One region of the Curvivirga sp. genome, then DNA from elsewhere that is predicted to be linked to it. Evidence: predicted binding sites of a transcription regulator. Region 1 holds the regulator's gene; the other holds the start of a gene.
The links. Region 1 encodes PhoB, which activates phosphate uptake and scavenging genes when phosphate is short. Its sites were predicted from a motif close to TNTCATAAAACTGTCA; they were not measured.
Positions count from the first base shown of each region.

Region 2: ACOQOA_RS13120 (putative 2-aminoethylphosphonate ABC transporter substrate-binding protein) is a predicted target of PhoB. The motif match lies at 3,858-3,873, and genes of this name have one in related genera.

Region 1 covers NZ_CBDCOT010000009.1:1,335,153-1,346,462, forward strand. Annotated here, with positions in the region: gene ACOQOA_RS11780 (undecaprenyl-diphosphate phosphatase) at 1-16, opposite strand, end outside; gene ACOQOA_RS11785 (NAD(P)-dependent oxidoreductase) at 423-1,865, shown strand; gene gltB (glutamate synthase large subunit) at 1,891-6,435, shown strand; gene ACOQOA_RS11795 (substrate-binding periplasmic protein) at 6,542-7,300, opposite strand; gene ACOQOA_RS11800 (hypothetical protein) at 7,417-7,953, opposite strand; gene phoB (phosphate regulon transcriptional regulator PhoB) at 8,082-8,777, opposite strand; gene phoU (phosphate signaling complex protein PhoU) at 8,832-9,545, opposite strand; gene pstB (phosphate ABC transporter ATP-binding protein PstB) at 9,574-10,377, opposite strand; gene pstA (phosphate ABC transporter permease PstA) at 10,443-11,310, opposite strand, start outside.
Region 2 covers NZ_CBDCOT010000009.1:1,623,301-1,634,610, reverse strand. Annotated here, with positions in the region: gene ACOQOA_RS13135 (trans-3-hydroxy-L-proline dehydratase) at 29-1,069, shown strand; gene ACOQOA_RS13130 (Na/Pi cotransporter family protein) at 1,076-2,740, opposite strand; gene ACOQOA_RS13125 (DeoR/GlpR family DNA-binding transcription regulator) at 2,769-3,566, opposite strand; gene ACOQOA_RS13120 (putative 2-aminoethylphosphonate ABC transporter substrate-binding protein) at 3,987-5,012, shown strand; gene ACOQOA_RS13115 (putative 2-aminoethylphosphonate ABC transporter ATP-binding protein) at 5,216-6,298, shown strand; gene ACOQOA_RS13110 (putative 2-aminoethylphosphonate ABC transporter permease subunit) at 6,302-8,005, shown strand; gene ACOQOA_RS13105 (PAS domain-containing protein) at 8,075-8,626, opposite strand; gene phnY (phosphonoacetaldehyde dehydrogenase) at 8,785-10,221, opposite strand; gene phnA (phosphonoacetate hydrolase) at 10,243-11,310, opposite strand, start outside.

The sequences.
Region 1 (11,310 bases):
TATAATGAAGTGCCACGCGTAACTTACCCCAAATCGCTTCTGCGTAAAGAATGAATTGATTCTATATAACATGTTCGTTTGAGCTTGCATCCAGAATGTTGGAAATATTTAGTTCCGAAATGGTACTAAAATGTGATCCCAAATTTGTGATCATTTTAATGTGAGCGTCATTTTTTTGAAAATTTAAATATTTTAGTCAACAAAGTTGACCTATTTTGCATTTTTTACTGGATTTATGCGAATGATCGCGATATGACGGGGGCATCCAAAGAGAAATTGAGGGTAATAATACTTCAAACTCTATTGGGTGCTTGAGGGAAAATTCCTCAAAAATCACTTCTCTGATTAGAAAATTCAATGGGTAGTCTTCAGGGGAGTCGGGGTTAAGAAAGATAAAAACAACCACGGTCAGGAGCACTGAAATGAGCAAAACTATGCTGAAATTTGTGGATCGCGCACGTCAAATGCCGACAAAGCGTTCTGCAGAAGATCGTTCAAAGGATTTTGGCGAAATCTATGAAGGTTTCGAAGATCAAGAAGCAAAAGATCAATCTTCGCGTTGCTCGCAATGTGGTGTGCCTTTCTGTTCTGTGAATTGCCCGTTACATAATAATATTCCTGATTGGTTGATGATGACCGCCGAAGGGCGTCTGGAAGAGGCATATGAATTATCCTCCGCAACCAATACAATGCCGGAAATCTGTGGCCGCATTTGCCCACAAGATCGTCTTTGCGAAGGCAGCTGTGTGATTGAACAATCCGGCCATGAAACAGTGACTATTGGGTCTGTTGAAAAATATATTACGGACACCGCTTTCGAAAATGGTTGGGTTGAGCCGATCAAACCAATGATCGAACGTGATCAGTCTGTAGGCATTATCGGCGCTGGCCCGGGTGGTTTTGCAGCTGCGGCGCGTTTACGTGGCATGGGCTATCAAGTTCATATCTATGACCGCTATGACCGTGAAGGCGGCTTGCTTGTTTATGGGATTCCAAATTTCAAATTGGATAAATCCGTTGTGGCCCGTCGTGCGGATTGGTTGAAAGATAGCGGCGTGACATTCCATATGGGCGTTAATGTCGGCGTTGATATGTCTTTTGAAGATATCAAATCAAAACATGATGCGGTTGTGATTGCGACAGGTGTATATAAAGCACGCAACATTAAAGCACCGGGCGTTGGTTTGAAAAATGTATTGCCTGCTTTGACCTATTTGACAGCATCTAACAAAAAAGGTTTGGGTGATTCGGTTGAAGAATATGACAATGGCGCATTAAATGCCGAAGGCAAAAACGTTGTCGTTGTGGGCGGTGGTGATACCGCAATGGATTGTGTGCGTACTGCCATTCGTCAAGGCGCAAAATCTGTTAAATGTCTCTATCGTCGTGACGAAGCAAATATGCCTGGTTCCGAACGTGAAACTGCCAATGCCAAAGAAGAAGGCGTTGAATTTGTTTGGTTATCTAATCCGGAAGCCTTTGTTGGTAACGACAAGGATGAAGTCACAGGTGTACGTGCGATTTCCATGCGTTTGGGGCCGCCAGATGCAACCGGTCGTCGTCAACCACGTCCGATCGAAGGGTCTTCCACTATTCATGATGCGGACTTGGCGATTTTGGCGCTAGGGTTTGAACCAGAAGAATTACCAACTTTATGGAACCAGCCGGAATTGCCTGTAACCAATTGGGGCACAGTCAAGGTTAATCACCGCACATCCATGACAGATATGGATGGGGTATTTGCCATTGGTGATATCGTTCGCGGGGCAAGCCTTGTGGTTTGGGCTGTGAAAGACGGTCATGACGCTGCGGATAATATCCATAAATATATGCAAGAAAAAACAGCAGCTGCAGCTGCGGAATAAGTCGGGAAGAGTAGAGGAAAACATGATGAATAAAATCAACAAAGACCTGAATGTCGTTGAAAAACATGCTCTTCAAGCGAAATATCTGGCTGAAGAAGGCATGTATCTGCCAAATATGGAAACTGCCAATTGTGGTGTTGGTATGGTTGCGGCCCTTGATGGGGAAGCACGTCGTGATGTTGTGGAAGCTGGTATTGAAGCTTTGCAACAGCTTTGGCATCGTGGCGCGGTTGATGCCGATGGTAAAACAGGGGATGGTTGCGGTATCCATCTGCAAATCCCACAAGAATTCTTTAAGGATCATATCCGTCGTATGGGGCAACAACCAGGCACAGGTGCCTTGGCGGTTGGTCAGGTTTTCTTGCCACGCACAGACCTTGGGAAACAGGAACGTGTACGTGAAATCGTAGAAAGCGAAATTATCGGCATGGGTCACCGTATTTACGGATGGCGTCAGGTGCCAGTGAATATTGGCGTGATTGGGACCAAAGCAAATGCAACCCGTCCAGAAATTGAGCAAATCCTTGTTGAAAATGCGCTGGATGTGGATGACGCACAGTTTGAAGTTGATCTTTATGTGATCCGTCGCCGCATTGAAAAAGCTGTTTTGGCAGAAAACTTAACAGAAGCATATATCTGTTCTCTGTCTTGTCGTTCTGTGATTTATAAAGGTTTGTTCTTGGCTGAAGAATTAACCGCTTTCTATCCGGATTTGTTGGATGAGCGTTTCGTATCCAACTTTGTAATTTATCATCAACGTTATTCTACAAACACTTTCCCAAGCTGGCCTTTGGCACAGCCATTCCGTGTCTTGGCACATAATGGTGAGATTAATACCCTACTTGGTAACGTGAACTGGATGAAATCCCATGAAACACGCATGGATGATCCTGTTTTCGGGGAACATGTAGAAGACATCAAACCAATTATCCAACCAGATAGTTCTGATAGTTCCGCATTAGATGCCGTATTTGAAGTCTTGGTACGTACCAAACGTCAATTGCCAGAGGTGAAATCCTTGTTGATGCCGGAAGCTTGGGAAAATTCCAAAGCTGTGCCGCAAAACCATAAAGATTTCTATGCGTATGCAAATAGTGTGATGGAACCATGGGATGGTCCGGCGGCGGTTTGTGCTTATTCTGGTCGGTGGTTATTGGCAGGCCTTGATCGTAACGGTCTACGTCCGTTGCGTTATGTGGTGACAGGCGATGGTCTTTTGATCGTTGGGTCTGAAGCGGGCATGGTAAAAGCGGATGAGAAAACCGTTGTCGAAAAAGGTCGCGTAGGTCCAGGTGACATGCTGGCGGTGAACCTTGAAGAAGGTAAGCTATATAACGACCGTGAATTGAAAGACATGGTTGCTGGCCTTGCCCCATTTGGGGATTGGGTGAAAAACATCACTACTCTGGAACAGCTAGGTTCTGAACCTGTTGGTACCATCGGCGGTCTGGATAAGGCGGAATTACGTCGTCGTCAGGTGATTGCTGGTTGGACGATGGAAGAGCTTGAGTTGATCTTACAACCGATGTTGGAAGACGGCAAAGAAGCCACTGGATCAATGGGGGATGATACACCTGTTGCGGTTTTAAGTGAAAAATATCGTGGTCTTCATAACTATTTCCGTCAAAACTTCTCACAGGTAACAAACCCGCCAATCGATAGTTTGCGTGAACGTCCGGTGATGAGTTTGTCCACACGTTTGGGTAACTTGGGTAACATTCTTGAAGAAGATGCCAACCAAGTGAAAATCCTTCAACTGGATAGCCCGGTTCTGTTAAATGGCGAATATGAAGCCATGCGCAAAAACCTTGGTGATACCGTTGCTGATCTGGATTGTGTGTTCGATCCAAAGGCAGGGTCTTCTGCGTTACGTGATGCGGTTTATGCATTACAACAACAAGCGGAAGATGCTGTACGTCGCGGGGCCGCACAACTTGTGTTGACCGATGAAAAAGTGGGGCCTGACGCAGCCCCAATTCCAATGATCTTGGCTGTCGCGGCCGTTCATACCCATTTGGTGAAATCTCAATTGCGTACATTTGTAAGCTTGAACGTACGCTCTGGTGAGGCATTGGATGTACATTTCTATGCCGTATTGGTTGGTGTGGGCGCAACATCCATCAACGCCTACATGACTATGGAAGTAATCGCAGATCGTCACGCCAAAGGGTTGTTAGGTGATATCAGCCTTGAAAAGGCGATGTTGAATTACAAGAAATCCATCGGTGATGGTTTATTAAAAATCATGGCGAAGATGGGTATTTCTATTATCTCATCTTATCGTGGTGGATATAACTTTGAAGCTGTCGGTCTATCCCGTAGCTTGGTTGCGGAATTTTTCCCGGGTCTTCCAAGCCGTATTTCCGGTATTGGTCTATCTGGTTTGCAAAGCCAAGTGATTGCACAGCATGAAAAAGCTTATCTTGCTGCGGCAGCAACATTGCCGGTTGGTGGTTTCTATCGCTATCGTAATGGCGGGGAAAAACATGCTTGGGAAGCTGGTTTGATTCATACATTGCAAACGGCTGTTTCCACAGATTCTTATGCAACTTACCTGAAATATTCCAAAGGCTGCCATAGCGGTGCGCCAGTGAATTTACGTGATTTATTGGATTTCGAAAAAGTTCAGGCACCGATTTCTGTTGATGATGTGGAATCTATCACTGAAATTCGTAAGCGTTTAGTGGCACCGGGTATTTCCCTTGGTGCGTTGAGCCCGGAGGCCCATGAAACAATTGCGATTGCCATGAACCGTATCGGTGCGAAATCTGACTCTGGTGAGGGGGGTGAAGATGCAAAACGTTATAAGCCATATAAAAATGGTGATAACGCCTCTTCTGCAATCAAGCAGGTTGCCTCTGGTCGTTTCGGTGTGACAGCTGAATATCTGAACAATTGTAAAGAGATTGAGATTAAAGTTGCCCAAGGTGCAAAACCGGGTGAAGGCGGTCAGTTACCTGGCTTTAAGGTTTCCGGTGTCATTGCAAAATTGCGTCATGCGACAGAAGGCGTGACATTGATCAGCCCGCCACCACATCACGATATTTATTCTATCGAGGATTTGGCGCAGTTGATTTATGACCTAAAACAAATCAACCCGGATGCATCCGTTTGTGTGAAATTGGTGGCCCGTGCGGGCATTGGTACTATTGCCGCAGGTGTTGCAAAAGCCCATGCGGATAGCATTATGATTTCTGGTCATTCTGGTGGTACAGGGGCTAGTCCACAAACATCCATCAAATATGCAGGCCTTCCATGGGAGATGGGCTTGGCAGAGGCGCATCAGGTATTGAGCCTTAATGGTCTTCGTCACAAAGTACGTCTTCGTACAGATGGTGGTTTGAAAACAGGTCGTGATGTTGTAATCGCTGCGATTTTGGGTGCGGAAGAATTCGGTCTTGGAACAGCAACATTGGTGGCGATGGGATGTATTATGGTGCGTCAATGTCATTCCAACACATGTCCGGTCGGCGTATGTACCCAAGACCCTAAGATGATCGATAAGTTTGTTGGTACACCTGAAAAAGTTGTGAACTTGTTTAGTTTTGTTGCGGAAGAAGTTCGTGAGATTTTAGCAGAACTTGGCGTGTCTTCTCTAAACGAAGTGATTGGTCGTACAGACTTGCTTCGTCAGGTAAGCCGTGGTGCGGCTCACTTGGATGACCTCGATTTGAACCCGTTACTTGCACGTGCAGATGCAGGTCCTGAAGGCATGATCTGTACATTAGATGGTCGTAATGATGTGCCTGAAACATTGGATGCACAAATGATCGAAGATGCGGAAAATCTCTTTGATCGTGGTGAGAAGATGCAACTTCAATATAACATCCGTAATACGTATCGTGCGATTGGTACCAAGATCAGTTCCAAAATCACTCGTCAATTTGGTATGGCGAAATTGAACCCGGGTCATTTGACTGTACGTATGCGTGGGTCTGCTGGTCAATCTTTAGGCGCCTTCGCGGTACAAGGGTTGAAACTGGAAGTGATCGGGGATTCAAACGATTATGTAGGTAAAGGTCTATCAGGTGGCAGCATCGTGGTACGTCCAATCGCAACAAGTCCGTTAGAAAGCCATAAAAACACCATCATTGGTAACACATGTATGTATGGTGCGACGGCAGGTACGCTTTATGCGGCGGGTCAAGCGGGTGAACGTTTTGCGGTACGTAATTCTGGTGCGACAGCGGTGATTGAAGGCTGTGGGTCCAATGGTTGTGAATATATGACAGGTGGTCGTGTGATGATCCTTGGCAATGTTGGTGACAACTTTGGTGCAGGCATGACAGGCGGTATGGCGTTTGTGTTGGATCGTGATGGCAGCTTTGAAGAGCGTATCAATCCTGAAACTATCGGCCTTTATAGCCTAGAGAATGACTATTGGGCGGATCAATGTAAATCCATGCTTGAAGATCATTATCGTGAAACGCATTCCAAATGGGCGGATACATTACTGTCTGAATGGGATCGTGTACGTGGCATGTTCCGTCATGTGGTGCCACATGAAATTCTAGACAAGCTGGAACAGCCTGTTGAAACAGTTACCCCAACTGTAGGAGCAGCTGAGTAAGAAGACCCCTTTTTACTCGATTAAAGTTGTTCTCTCAGAACATACTGGCCCTGTCTCTTCGGAACAGGGCCGTTTTTTCTTTTAAGATGAGATAAAGATAGATGCGTTATTCGCCACTTCTATTATGAAAATCGTCAAGCGCGTCTTGAAGGATTTTGGCGACCTGTGGCTTAGACCTTGGAACAGCAAGATAACGCTGCACATATTCAAGTGGTGGGGATACCTCCTCAAACATGTTTTCTACATTTTGTTGTTTTGTGGCTTCCTTGAGGACATTTCTATCGCCAATGATTAAATCGACTCTTTTGTTGAGTAGCTTTTGTAGTAACATTTCATTGGTGATCGTTGAATATTGCATATTTTCAATGCATTTTGCGTCCTCAATAATTGCGGGGTAGCGATAACCTGAAATAGCCCCAATTTTATATGGTGATAGATCACATATGGACTTCCATGATTTGATCTTAGTATCATTTTTTCGGCCCCAAATGACCGTAGGGCTACCTTTGGGGGTAATAGGGCCAACCAAAATATATTTTTTTGCACGTTCTTCCGCATAACGCCATGGGAGAGAGGCATCCACCATTGCTTTATCCGTTAAGGCGACTGTTCGTTTCCACGGATGGGCCGTTAGATTGAATTTGATTTCTTTGTTTTCTAGAGCTTTTTTTAATGTATGGATTAGAATACCGGAAGCTATGCCATCACGATTTTGATAGGTGAATGGAGAAAACTCACCATCGTAGCTGATCTCTAAAACTAATGAATTCGTATCTGATGCTGCACTAATATTGGTTTGGAATATAGCAAACGTTACGAATAGTATTTTTAGAAGCCAGAACTTATAAATCGTTACATATTTCATTGGTTTATCAATGTTATCTATCTGTTTTTTAAGACTACAATAAGTTTCAATTGATATCTAGATAGATAAATCTTGCAAATTTGCAGATAAGCTTTAAGATCTATCAGTTTTCAAAGCTATTTTTTGTCTTTTTCCTCTTGGATTTTGGCAAGCGTAGCCTCAAGACGGTCCAAAATGGCAGCTTCTTCTGCGGTTTCCTCCGCGGATTTATCTTCATAAGGAAAGTCGGTTTCGGAATAGAAAGGCCAGCGGAAAGCATAGGTTTCTGGTTCATCTATTTCTAACGTGCCCATGGCATATTGTTGCAACATATCTTCAGCGATAATAGCAATAAAACCAGCGGCGATTTCTTGACCTACGCCCGTTGGATTAACCAGAAACTGGCTTGAATGCATCAAGCGGGCATGATGATCTTCATGTTCGTGAAGATAACGTGCTAGATGTGTGGTATAGGCCTGTTCCGGCACCGTCTTGGTTAATTCCTTTGGGGCCGCATCGATGGCTTGTGACAGGATAATATAGGCAAGGTTCTCGCGATGTTGAAACGCTTTCAAGGTTTCCACATTATTGATCACCCGGTCGAAATAGAGGCGCATATCATCACTAAGCGCGCCAAGTTTTTTCGTAACAATTGTCAAATATGGTGAAGACAAATCTAAAACCTTTGTGAGTTATCCTTATGACAAAGCAGGATAATCACGCTTTGGCGAGTTTTCCAGATAAAAACAGGAGGTAAATGAAAATTTACCTCCTGTTTTTGATTTCAACTGTAAGCTTGGTCTTAAACTTTGCTATCATCCAAAGAATAACCTGCAGAACGTACCGTGCGGATCAGGTCCGGCAACCCACCGTCATTCAGGTTTTTACGAAGACGACGGATATGAACATCAACTGTACGTGTTTCCACATAGACATCACGCCCCCAAACCATATCCAGTAACTGTTCACGGGAATAAACACGACCTGGATTTTCCATGAAGTGACGCAGCAATTTAAATTCGGTTGGGCCTAATTTGATTTCGGTATCATCGCGATAAACACGTAAGGAAACCAAATCCATCAATAAGCCACCTACGCTTAAGTTATCTGCGGCAAGAGATGGGCGCGCCCGACGAAGGACAGCTTGAATACGTGCTTGTAATTCACTTGGGGAGAAGGGCTTTACCATATAGTCATCTGCACCGGACTCAAGGCCCCGTACAGTGTCTGATTCTTCGCCACGCGCCGTTAACATGATGATCGGTAAATTCTTATGGTCCGGATTACGACGCAAGCGGCGGCAAATTTCCACCCCTGATACATGTGGAAGCATCCAGTCAACCAATAGCAGGTCCGGCTGTTCTTCTTCCACCATAATGAGGCCTTCCTCACCATCCATCGCAGCTGTTACTTCATAACCGGATTTTTCCAAATTATATTTTAACAAAGTTACCACTGCGGCTTCGTCTTCGATGATTAGAATTTTGCCTTGGCTCATAGTCTTTATCCGTCTTTAGTCTAAGTCGTCTTAAATGAAAAAGAGATATCTCTTTTAATCTAGTGATTCATATTTAGAAGCATCCGCTTTAGGGCGATCTGCCAATGATTCACCTGTTTTTGTGAAGTAAATTGATTCTGCAATATTCGTTGCCAAATCACCAACACGCTCGATGTTTTTAGCTACAAACATCAGATGAGAGGCAGCCGTAATATTACGTGGATCTTCCATCATATAGGTTAAGATTTCACGGAACAGGCTTGTGTAATGGGCATCGATATCTTCATCTTTTTCCCATACTTGCACCGCTTTTTCTTCATCCCCGGCAAGGAAAGCATCGAAAATATCGCGAAGCTGTGTTTGCACAGATTGCCCCATACGTACGACACTTTTCATCACTGGCATAGCAGGGAACTGGCTCATTACTAGGGTGCGTTTACCAATGTTTTTTGCATAATCACCGATGCGTTCGATATCAGAAGCTGCTTTCATAGCAGAAATAATGAAACGCAAATCATCTGCCATTGGTTGGCGAAGGGCAATCAATCGGATTGCGGCTGCATCAACATCTGCTTCCAGTTGATCAATCTCTTTGTCGCGTTGTTTTACTTTTAAGGCCAATTCCTCATCACGGGCATCTACCGCTTTTAAGGAATTTGCAAATTGAGTTTCCACCAAACCAGACATCTGGCTTACGAGGCGATACAACTCATCCAAATCCTGGTCATAAGCTGTAACGATATGGTCTGAACCGACTGTCGTATTCATTTACTTTAATCCTATGTTAAAATGCAGCTTAACCAAAGCGGCCTGTAATATACCCTTGGGTACGTTCGTCTTCAGGGTTGGTAAAGATTTGATCTGTTTCACCCATCTCAACCAGATGACCCAAATGGAAGAAGGCTGTACGCTGTGAAACACGTGCGGCTTGTTGCATAGAGTGGGTTACGATGGCGATGGTGAAGTTTTCACGCAATTCATGAATAAGTTCTTCTATCTTGGCGGTTGCAATCGGATCAAGCGCGGAACATGGCTCATCCATCAAGATTACTTCCGGGCGAACGGCAATGGCACGTGCAATACATAGACGTTGTTGCTGACCACCGGAAAGGCCAGTTCCCGGAGCATCAAGGCGATCTTTTACTTCATCCCAGATGGATGCTTTACGCAAAGATGTTTCAACAATTTCTTCAAGATCGGTTTTATTGTCCACTAAACCATGGATTTTTGGACCGTACGCGACATTGTCGAAAATGGATTTCGGGAATGGATTTGGCTTTTGGAACACCATACCAACGCGGGCACGAAGATGAACCGGGTCGACTGACTTTTCATAGATATCTTCGCCATCCACAGTGATTTTACCTTCGATGCGACAGATGTCGACCGTATCATTCATACGGTTTAAGCAGCGCAAGAAGGTGGATTTACCACAACCGGATGGTCCGATCAGTGCGGTCACTTCACGGTCATAGATGTCGATATTTACGTCAAATAACGCTTGTTTCTCGCCATAGAATACCTTCACGTCTTTCCCCTGCATTTTGATCGCACGATCAGCTGGGTAATTAACTACTTCGGATTGCTCTAGATTTTTCATATTAATTCCTGACATTTTCGATGTCACTTTCTAAAAAACTGGCTCAATTATACACTGGTTTTGAATTACCAGCGACGTTCAAATTTCTTGCGAAGTAAAACGGCTGCAAGGTTCATAAAAATTAAGAAACCAAGCAACACCATGATCGCGGCACTTGTGCGTTCTACAAAGGCACGTTCGGGACTATCTGCCCAAAGATAAATCTGTACTGGTAACGCGGTTGCAGGATCGGTTGGGCCGCCTGGAATATCTGCGATAAAGGCCACCATCCCGATCATCAATAACGGGGCTGTTTCACCTAAGGCTTGGGCCATACCAATGATGGTACCTGTTAGCATACCTGGCATTGCCAGCGGTAATACATGATGAGTCACCACTTGCAGGCGGCTCGCCCCCATACCTAGGGCAGCTTCACGAATAGATGGTGGAACTGCCTTTAATGCAGCACGGGAGGCAATGATAATGGTTGGCAAAGTCATAAGAGTTAGAACCATGCCACCAACGATTGGCGCAGAGCGTGGTAAATTGAACCAGTTCAAAAAGAGGGCAAGGCCTAACAAACCAAAGACGATGGATGGTACCGCAGCAAGGTTGTTAATGTTGACCTCAATCAGATCAGTCCATTTATTCTTTGGTGCGAATTCTTCCAGATAGATGGCCGCGGCGACACCGATTGGGAAGGAAAGAAGCAAGGTAACCATCAAGGTCCAGAAAGATCCGATTGCAGCACCCCAGATACCAGCTTGTTCAGGTTCGCGGCTATCTGCGTTACTGAAGAAACGTGTATTGAATGCCGATTTCAAATCGCCTTTTTCAATTAATGTATCTACCAATCCGATGCTGAAGTCAGATAGACGACGATCAGATTCTGGCAAATTGCGATCAATGTAGCCTTTATTGAGCATGTCGACATCATCGGATGCGGCCATCCAA
Region 2 (11,310 bases), 290 kb from region 1:
AAAGTGAAAGGTATAGGGAGTACCATAAATGCGCAGCAGTAAAACAATTCATATCGTCAGCTGTCATGCAGAAGGGGAAGTTGGTGATGTTATTGTTGGCGGCGTTGCTCCACCGCCCGGTGACACATTATGGGATATGCGCAAATGGATTGAACAAGATAATACATTACGTAACTTCGTATTAAATGAACCTCGTGGAGGTGTTTTTCGCCATATCAATCTATTGGTACCGCCCAAAAATCCGAAAGCAGATATGGGTTTTATAATCATGGAGCCGGAACATACACCTCCTATGTCCGGGTCAAACTCCATTTGCGTTTCCACAGTTTTACTGGATAGCGGCATCTTGCCGATGACAGAACCTATCACCAAAATCACGCTTGAAGCGCCAGGTGGTTTGGTAGAAGTTGAAGCCCAATGCGAAAATGGAAAAGCTAAGGTCATTACTGTTCAGAATGTGCCTTCCTTTGTGGACCAACTTGATCAGCAAATAGAAGTAGAAGGCTTAGGCAGCTTCAATGTCCATACGGCCTATGGCGGTGATAGTTTTGTTATGATCAATGCCTCAGATTTGGGATTTTCTATTACAGAAGATGAAGCGAAGGATCTTGCAACAATTGGTGCAAAAATCACCCATGCAGCCAATGAGCAGCTCGGCTTCACCCATCCAACCAATCCGGATTGGAAACATATTTCCTTCTGCCAGATTACGGGCCCTTTAAGCAAAGACACTACATCGAACGATTGGACAATGAGAAACACGGTTGTCATCGATCCGGGTAAATTAGATCGGTCACCAACAGGAACAGGTGTCTCCGCTCGTATGGCAGTTCTTCATGCACAAGGCAAAATGAAGCAAGGTGAACGCCTGATCATGAAATCTGTAATTGATTCAACCTTTATCGGACAAATCGCCAATACAACAGAATTAAATGGAAAAACGGCCATCATTCCCAAAATTTCCGGGCGTGGTTGGATTACAGGCACACACCAACATATGCTGGACCCTGATGACCCATGGCCGGAAGGCTATCGCCTCACCGACACATGGCCTAAGAAACAAGGCTGATTAGGCTTACGCCATCTTCATAAACTTTTTACGCAAACGCGTCTTACGCAACTCACCTGCTTGGTCCAAAATTGGATAAGCAACAGAAGTCAGGTGGGAATTGATTCGTTTCAAATCCCGGATAACATCAAGATGCAAACTGGATGTCTCCAACGTTTCAGGACGTCCCGCCTGGAAACGTTCCATATGACTATTAGCAGCTTCATGTTCCATCTGACGGAAAGTTTCTTTCTCCAGAATCAAACGACGCGCCATGCTGATATCTTGGGACATAAAAACGCCCATAGCCAAACGAAGATTATCATGCACTCGCTGATGAATTTGTTCCAATTCATTAAGCCCCGCTTCAGAGAATGATAAATTTTTCTCCATCAATTTCATCGCAGTTGCTAACAAATTCTTATCAATGATATCACCGATATGTTCCAAATTTGCGCAAAAGGCCATCACTTCACCGCAACGCTGACTTTCTTGTTCATCCAATTCCTCTTTACGAATTTCAGTTAGATAAACTTTCACAGCTTCATATAGTTCATCAACAACATCGTCACCCTTTGAGATTTCCTTAATTGTCTCGCTATCGCCCTCATGAAGCATATTGAAAGATTGCTTAAGCATGTGGTCCAATTCATCCCCCATGCGTAACACTTCACGAGACGCATTACTCAACCCCAATGTGGCGTCAATTGGAATGCTCATATCCAGATAACGAACAACTTCTGGCGAATCGCCCATATCTTGATCCACGATCACTTTCTTTAACAAGCGATCCATCAAAGACGTAAAAGGCATGAAGATAAAGGCCAATCCCACATTGAATACGAGATGTAAATTAATTAGCAAACCAGCCACTCCCATACTATATGGCGTTAACTCCCGCTCTACGATGGACAGGAATGGGAAAATCAAAATACAGCCTAACAATTTAAAAATCCCATTACCAATAGCAACACGACGACCTGCCGGTGATGTATAAAGAGTCGCAAAAATTGGCGGTAATGCGCCCCCTAAATTTGCCCCAAGAATTAATACCATTCCAAGTTCAACGGGAATTGCACCTGTAGAGGCCATAGAACAAACTAGTAAAACAATCGCCAAACTGGAATGTGCAGCCCATGTTAATAAAGCAACCAACAAAACGGCCACAAGTGGTTCACCTGCCAACGCATTAATCACCAGAACCAATGTTTCAGAATTTCTTAAGGGTTCAGAAACCCCGACAATGGATTTTAAAGAAAGAAGAATAATCCCAAGCCCAATAGCAATTCTTCCGATATTACTTTTCTTCTGACTGGTTGTGATTGTGAAAACAACAAATCCCACAAAAATCAACACAGGAGAAAGCCAAGAAAAATTCAAACTTAGAATTTGTGCAACAAGTGCAGTTCCAACATCCGCGCCTAACATAATCGCCAACGCAACAGGAAGTATAACAATATTACGGCTGGCAAAATCAGCCACCATCAAACATGTCGCCGTACTACTTTGTAAGATAGCTGTCACACCTAGACCAGCGCCAAAAGCGGCAAAGCGATTGGATAACCATTCTCCTAGAAAAGAACGTAACTTACTTCCAAAACCTCTTTGAACCCCAGTTCTAACCATCCGCATGCCCCAAAGTAATAGAGCAATAGTGCCAAGCAGTTGAATCAATACAGACGTCGCAGACATATATACCTTCCTGACCGGGGCTACCTAGCTAATCGGCGGCAGCGTCCTCAATCACATCGTTTTTTGCCATGCGATCTAATAACCGCATAGTCACATTATGTTTTTCTAATTCCTTACGAAGCGCTTTGGCAGGTACACGATCCGAATATAAAATATCCACATCATCAAAATCCAATAATTTAATCGGTGCTCGGCGATTGTATTTTTCCGAGTCCGCACAAATAATTGTCATCTCTGCCATTTTAGCTACTTCACTATACAATTCTGCCTCACAAAGATGATGGGTCAAAAAACCATATGCATGGTGAATACCCGCCGTAGACAGAATTGCTTTGTTAATGCAGTAACGTTTAATCGCATCATAAGCTTCAGGGCCAAACATGCCGCCATCATGAGATCGAATTTCACCACCGGTTAGATAGGTTTTGAACCCTCGTTCCGCAAAAGTCGTATTGGCAATAACCACAGAATTAGTCACAATCGTTAGGTCTCTATGGTTCATAAGTGCCTCTGCTACGAAAGCAGTAGTTGTCCCAATATCTAAAAACACCACATCACCATCACTGATGCTTGATGCAGCTAATTTAGCGACCTGTTTTTTAATCTCTCGGTTTTCTTCAATACGATGGTGAAACTCCGGCTCACTGCTATAATTTCTAAGGGTTGCACTACCATGGTGCTTTTCGATCAAACCTTCTTTCGACAATAATTTTAGATCACGTCTAATTGTCTCTTCTGAAACTTCTAATCTATTCGCAAGATCAGAAATTGTCGCATGTCCGGTTAATCGTAATTCCTTGAGAATATCTGAAAGCCGACGCTTCATAATTAGTCCCCTAATAATCTACACACATAAAACCACAATTTACCACATTCTACAATTGCATTTGTGACATTTGTGTTAAAATTTTTGGTTTTTATGTAGACTTTTGTGGTTTTTTCAGGTTACACTTTATTTGTAATTGATATTGACTTCCGGACAATATTGTAAAAAAATTAAATAAATACAATAAGTTACAGAACAGATGGAGATCGGACAATTTAAATTTTTTGACATATTAAAGTCATAAATTTTTCACATTCTTCCTACATTCCGCAGTTTTATGCGGAAAGAACATGTAAAAAAATTGTCATATTTTTGTCACTTCAAAGTAACGCTATCTGACTAGACCAGAGACCGAAAAAGGTCGGTCTTTTTTATCAGTCCGGATAACCTCGGTTATCCTTAACAGACAGGGAATATAAAATGAAATTTTCTTCTATCTTGAAAGCTGCTGTATTCGGCGCCGTTGCGACAACAATGGCTACTTCTGCAATGGCTGCGGAAACATTGACAGTATACACAGCTGTAGAAGCTGAAGACTTGAAAAAGTACAAAAAAGCTTTTGAAGCAGAAAACCCAGATATTAAAATCAAATGGGTTCGCGATTCCACAGGTATCGTAACTGCGAAATTGCTTGCTGAAAAAGAAAACCCAAAAGCTGACGTTGTTTGGGGTCTTGCAGCAACATCTTTGATGCTTTTGAAATCCGAAGGCATGTTGGAAGCTTATGCACCAGTTGGTGTCGACAAATTGGAAAAAGCATTCGTTGACGGCGATACACCTCCATCTTGGACAGGTATGGATGCATGGGTTGCGGCTGTATGTGTGAATACAGTTGAACAAGCTAAACACGGCTTTGCAACACCAACAAGCTGGAAAGACCTAACAAAGCCTGAATATAAAGGCCATGTAGTTATGCCTAACCCGAACTCTTCTGGTACAGGTTTCCTAGACGTATCTTCTTGGTTGCAAATCTTCGGTGAAGAAGGCGGTTGGGAATTCATGGATGGCTTACATGAAAACATCGCATGGTATACTCACTCTGGCTCCAAGCCTTGTAAACAAGCAGCATCTGGTGAAGCACCAATTGGTATCAGCTTCGCATTCCGTGGTGCTAAGTCCAAAGCTAAAGGCGCACCGATTGATATCGTTGTTCCATCTGAAGGCGTTGGCTGGGACATGGAAGCGACAGCTATCGTGAAAGGCACAAAGAAACTAGAAGCAGCTCAAAAGCTTGTAGACTTCACAGTGACCAAACAAGCAAACGAAATGTATAACAAAGGTTATGCGGTAGTTGCTTATCCTGGCGTTGCGAAACCTGTTGAGCACTTCCCAGCAAATCTTGGCGATGCAATGATCGACAACGATTTTGAATGGGCTGCGGTTAATCGCAAGGATATCTTGGCAGAGTGGCAAAAACGTTACGATTCCAAGTCTGAAGCAAAATAATCTTTTGCATATTCAGCGAATGCGAATAATCTAACGTGAGTTGGAAAAAGGCCCGAGGTATCTTCACAGATACCTCGGGTCATTCGTTACATAGGTTCTATTAGTATTAATCATAGAAACCATTAGTTATAATAATATCATCATGCCATGTATAATTTTGGCGTATGGATCAGCGGACAACTGGAAGCTGGGGAGAAAAATAAATGTCGGAAAAGACTTACTTAAAAATTGATAACGTAGTGAAGAAATTTGGCGAATTCGTCGCGCTCAATGATGTTTCTATGAGTGTGAATGAAGGCGAATTTGTCTGCTTCCTCGGCCCATCTGGTTGCGGTAAAACAACATTATTACGTGCAGTAGCCGGTTTAGACATTCAAACGACAGGCAGCATCAATCAAGCTGGTCAGGATATCTCCGCACTACCACCTTCAGAGCGTGACTTTGGTATCGTGTTCCAGTCCTATGCGCTTTTCCCAAATATGACGATACGCAAAAATATTGCTTATGGTCTTGAAAACCGCAAAATGCCTAAGCCTGAAATCGAAAAGCGTGTGGATGAACTTCTGGATACGATTGGCCTTCCAGATCAAGGCAACAAATATCCTGCACAACTTTCCGGCGGTCAGCAACAACGTGTCGCCCTTGCCCGTGCGATCGCAACAAATCCCGGCTTGCTATTGCTTGATGAGCCACTCTCTGCTTTGGATGCACGCGTACGTACTCACTTGCGTCATGAGATCAAATCGCTTCAACAAAAATTAGGCGTAACAACAATTATGGTAACCCATGACCAAGAAGAAGCATTAACCATGGCGGATCGGATCGTTGTTATGAACCATGGGGTGATTGAGCAAATCGGTACACCAATGGAAATTTATCGTCACCCGACAACTGCTTTCGTCGCAGATTTCATCGGTACCATGAATTTCATGCAAGGCGAAATGATAGACGATCACACAGTGAATGTGGGCGGTTGCAAACTTGTCCTTAAGGAAGATACAGATTTCAAGGTTAGCGATAAAGTTCAAGTGGCAATCCGTCCAGAGGACATTGTAGCGATTGAAGATGGCAAGCATGATGACAATGGCATGCATGTGACCATCAAACATCTAGAATTCTTGGGCTCTTTCTTCCGTGCTGAACTTACAGGCGGACCATTAGGTGACAATACAATCGAAGCTGATTTCTCCATCAACTTGTCCCGTCGTATTGAATTGGCTGTTGGTAATGAGATTGAAGTTCGTTTACCTAAAAATCATCTTCGTCTGTTTCCGGTTGAGGGTTAAGCCATGACAGATATGACAGAAAATACAGCTCAAATTGTAAAACCAAAGGTAAGCCGGGATGACTGGATCATGCGCATTGCAATGATCGTGATTGGCATCTTGTTAGTTGTTGGCATTATCTTGCCACTCTTCACTATGCTTTCAAAATCCTTTGAGAATGATGATGGCGCTTTCGTTGGTCTTGCCAATTATATTGAATTCTTTGCAACGCCTGCATTGTTTAATTCTATCTTCAACAGTTTATATATCGCGATCATTGCATCGGTTGTGGTGTTAACCGTCTCTTTCATGTACGCATACGCATTAACGCGCACATGTATGCCATTTAAGTGGTTCTTTAAGCTCATTGCTCTAATTCCTCTTCTGACACCATCCCTGCTGTCCGGTATTTCCTTAGTATACTGGTTTGGTAATCAGGGTGTTGCCAAAGACATGCTGATGGGTGAATCAATTTACGGCCCGATTGGGGTTGTTATCGGGTCAAGCTATTGGGTTTTCCCACATGCCTTGATGATCATCATCACTGCCCTATCCATTGCTGATGCCCGCCTCTATGAGGCAGCAGATGCATTGCGTACAAGTAAGATTAAGACATTCTTTACTGTAACTCTACCAGGTGCAAAATATGGCTTGATCAGTGCGGCATTTGTTGTCTTCACACTTGTCTTCACAGACTTTGGTGTACCAAAAGTAATTGGCGGCAACTTTAACGTTTTGGCGACAGATATCTATAAACAGGTGATTGGTCAGCAGAACTTCCAAATGGGTGCGGTTGTATCTGTGGTTCTTTTAGCACCAGCAATTTTGGCATTCGTTGTCGATCGTATTGTACAAAAGAAACAAGTTGCATTGCTTTCTGCGAAAGCTGTGGTTTTGATCCCTAAACCAGATGCAAAACGTGACTGGTTCTTCTTTGGCTTCTGCCTGGCGATTGCAGCGATCATCATTGGTATGATTGGTATGGCGCAATATGCTGCTCTTGTTACATTCTGGCCGTATAATCTAGAATTAAGCTTAGCCAACTATGACTTCGATCTTATGGACGGCGGCGGCTGGGAAGCTTTCTACAATTCTATTGAGATGGCTCTCTATTCCGCATTCTTTGGCACAATCATCATTTTCTTTGGGGCATATCTTGTACAAAAAGGACGTGGTTTCGAATTGGGTCGTAGCATCTTCCAAATGATCGCCATTGTTCCACTTGCCGTACCAGGCATGGTTCTTGGTTTAGCTTATATCTTCTTCTTTAACGCGCCATGGAATGGGTTAGGGGAAATGATTTATGGTACGATGGCTATCCTTGTATTAGTGACGATTACTCACTTTTACACAGTATGTCATTTAACCTCAGTGACTGCCTTACAACAAATGGATAATGAATTTGAATCCGTTTCGGCAAGTTTGAAGGCGCCATTCTATAAAACCTTTGGACGTGTGACCGTACCAGTATGTTCACCAGCAATTTTGGATGTGTCCATGTATCTGTTCTTGAATGCGATGACCACCGTATCTGCGGTTGTCTTCTTATATTCTTCAGATACCACATTGGCATCTGTTGCTGTTTTGAACATGGATGATGCGGGTGATATTGCACCAGCTGCAGCTATGGCGATGATGATTGCCTATACCTGTATCGGTGCAAGGATTGTTCATGCAATTTCCTCTTATCTGATGCAACGCCATTTCCAAGCTTGGCGTACAAGATAAGATAATTTTACATCTTACTCCTTGTAAGTTTGCCCCTGATTATCCGTAATCAGGGGCTTTTTTTATTCTCTAAAATTCTTGGAAATCCAGCTCGATCACTTCCAAATCTTTCACATGAGGCGACATAGGTTCCATCAAGATTTTGGTATCATGTCGAATGATCTGCCCAACGATTATTGTTGAGACCCTATTGGGATCAGCTTCGGAAGAAAATGGAATGTAAAGTCGGCTATTATTAGATAGATGTCCATCTTCCCAACGAAGAAGGTAATGCCAATATAACGGCCGTTTTAATTGTGCGACTTGTTGGTATTGAGAGTTTAAATAACCGGTAAATTTGCCGTCTGTTAATTCATCTAAATATTTTCCTGAATTATCCGCGCCCCAATTACGCACCATATTAGACCCCACCAAACGATAAAAAACACGTGGTTCACCATCGCCTTCTTGACGCATCTCTACCATGATAAGGGAGGAAAGTAGTTTTGGAAGGTCAACAGGATCAAACGAAGATTTTGGTGGAAGGAGACTTCCCCCATCAGAAATAGAAAGCCAATAGTTATACAGTTGCATCAACTGATGGTTTAAGACTCTCTCTATGGCAACATCGCATACCGCCATTTCTACCCTCGTAACTAGTTCCCCATTATTTATTAGCATTCACATATATACAAGGATAAAAAATGGGCCGCCCCTTCTAAGAGAGCAGCCCAGTTATTTGAAACCTTGGCCTTCCTACAAAGCCAAGTCTCAGGATAACCTAATGGGTGGTCTGTGAACTACACCCAAGGCAGAGAGTAAGATTTCACGTTGGTGAAACTTTTCATTGCTTCCAAAACGCCTTCTTTATAGCCAAGGCCGGAATCTTTGATACCTCCAAACGGAGACATTTCAATACGATATCCAGGAACTTCCCAAACGTTCACAGTGCCGACTTTGAGCTCTTTGATAAAACGTTGGATCGTTGGCCAATCATCGGTGCAAACACCAGATGACAAACCAAAGGCAGTAGAGTTAGAAACACGAATAACATCGTCGATATCTTTACAACGGATGATCGGTGCAACAGGACCGAATGTTTCTTCACGTACCAGATCACAATCATAAGGCACATGATCCACAACGGTTGGAGAATAAAGTGCTCCATGGCGTTCGTTTCCAAGAAGCAATTTTGCCCCTTTTGAAACGGCATCATTCACACGATTTTCAAACAGAATTGCAGAATCTTCGGTAATCACGGTTCCCATATCTACGGAAGCATCAAACGGATCGCCATATTTAATTGCCTTGGTTTTTTCAGCCACCAATGCTGCAAATTCATCCGCAACGTCTTCAACAACCAAGATACGTTTCACAGCCGTACAACGTTGACCGGAATTTTTGAAAGAACCTGCAACAGCCAGTTCAGCCGCTTTATCCAAGTCGGCATCAGCACAAACGATCAGTGGATCGTTCCCGCCAAGTTCAAGGACTTTACGCTTATAACCTGCATGTTCCGCGATATATTTACCAATCGGCACACCACCGGTGAATGTCACCAATTCAGCATGTTCATTCGTCAACATTTCATCCGCGATGTCTGCAGGATCCCCTGTCACCACAGAGAACATTTCAGGCGGCAAACCTGCATCATAAAGGACATCTGCTAATAGCATCGCTGTTAACGGTGTTTTTTCAGTCGGCTTTAAAACCATGCAGTTATTTGTTGCGATGGATGGTGCAACCTTATGTGCAACCTGATTTAACGGATGGTTAAACGGGGTGATCGCACTAATTGCAGAAAGAGGTTCACGCGTTGTGAAAATCTTACGTTGTTTGCCATGTGGTGTGATGTCACAGGAATAAACTTCACTATCATCCATAATGCATAAGCGCGCAGATAAGCTAAATACATCATAGGCACGACCAACTTCATAAAGACTGTCTTTTTTGCAAAGCCCCGCTTCCGCAGTAATCACATCTGAAATCAGTTCTTTGCGTTCCACAAGAATATCTGCTGTCTTTTGCAAGATTTCATAACGATCATGTCGAGTTAGTTTAGATTCAAAATTCGCAGCCTTTTCAAAAGCATCACGAACATGCTCCACTTTCCCTTTCGGGACAGTTCCGACCAACTGATTGTCATATGGATGTAAAACATCAATACGTTCATCCGTTAATATCTTCTTGCCAGCGATACGCATGGCTTCATGTCTTACCTCAAAATTTGCAGGCATAATTTCTCTCCTTCCCGAGATTTAGGAAGCGTGGTTCAACGCCACATCAAATACATCAAAGTTACGAAGGCGACGGTCTGCTGTGATACCTTCAACTGCTTTGTTACAAAGCAAAGGTACTTGCTGCTCAGAAATACCACCGTGAGAACGAAGAGGTTCTTTCAACGCGCTCAAATCATGACGATCAGCTGATGTACCCAATACTTTATTTGTATCGGAAACAAGAATAACGTCACCTGTACGGTCTTCTGGTAATTCAAACTTTGCGCAACCTTCTTCACGATTTAGCGCAACCATCATGCCATCCATCGCAGCTAGTTTCGCGATAATTTCTTCGCGACCTTCTTCTGGAAGATATGCTGTGGCGAAAGAGCCCAAAGCACCATGATGAACCACATATGGATCGGTAATTGGAAGGATCACACGGCTTTTACCTTTGCCCAACCACTCATCCAAAACATCTTGCAAGAAAATAACGTCAGGCTCACCTTTGCCTGTATGTTTTGGTTTCATCCCATGGTCAGCGGTCATACCGATAACAAAGCCACGCTCATCCAACTGAGCCATATATTTATCAAGCATTGCGTAAAATTCATTAGCAACAGGTGTACCTGGTGCATGTTTATGCTGAATATAATCTGTTGTGGAAAGATACATTAGGTCAGGTTTGAATTCGTCTGCAAGCTTTACACCTGCGGCAAAAATGAACTCGGACAATTCAGCAGAATAAACAGAAGGCACTTCACGGCCTAACCACTCAGAAGCGTTTTCGATGCCATGTTCTGCCATATTTGTTTCATTTGATTTCTCAGACGAAAAGGAAATCGCTGTCCCTTTGGAGAAATCCAACTCATTACCTAACATACGACGCAATTTGTCTTTCGCTGTTACAACAGCAATCTTTGCACCTTCATCCTGAAATGCTTTGAAGATTGTTGGTACACGCAAGAAACGTGGCTCATTCATCATAACCTCAGTATCGTTTTCCATATCATAGAAATAGTTACCGCAAATGCCATGAACCTTTGGTGGTTGGCCTGTCACAATGGACATATTATTTGGGTTTGTGAAACTTGGGATCACACAATC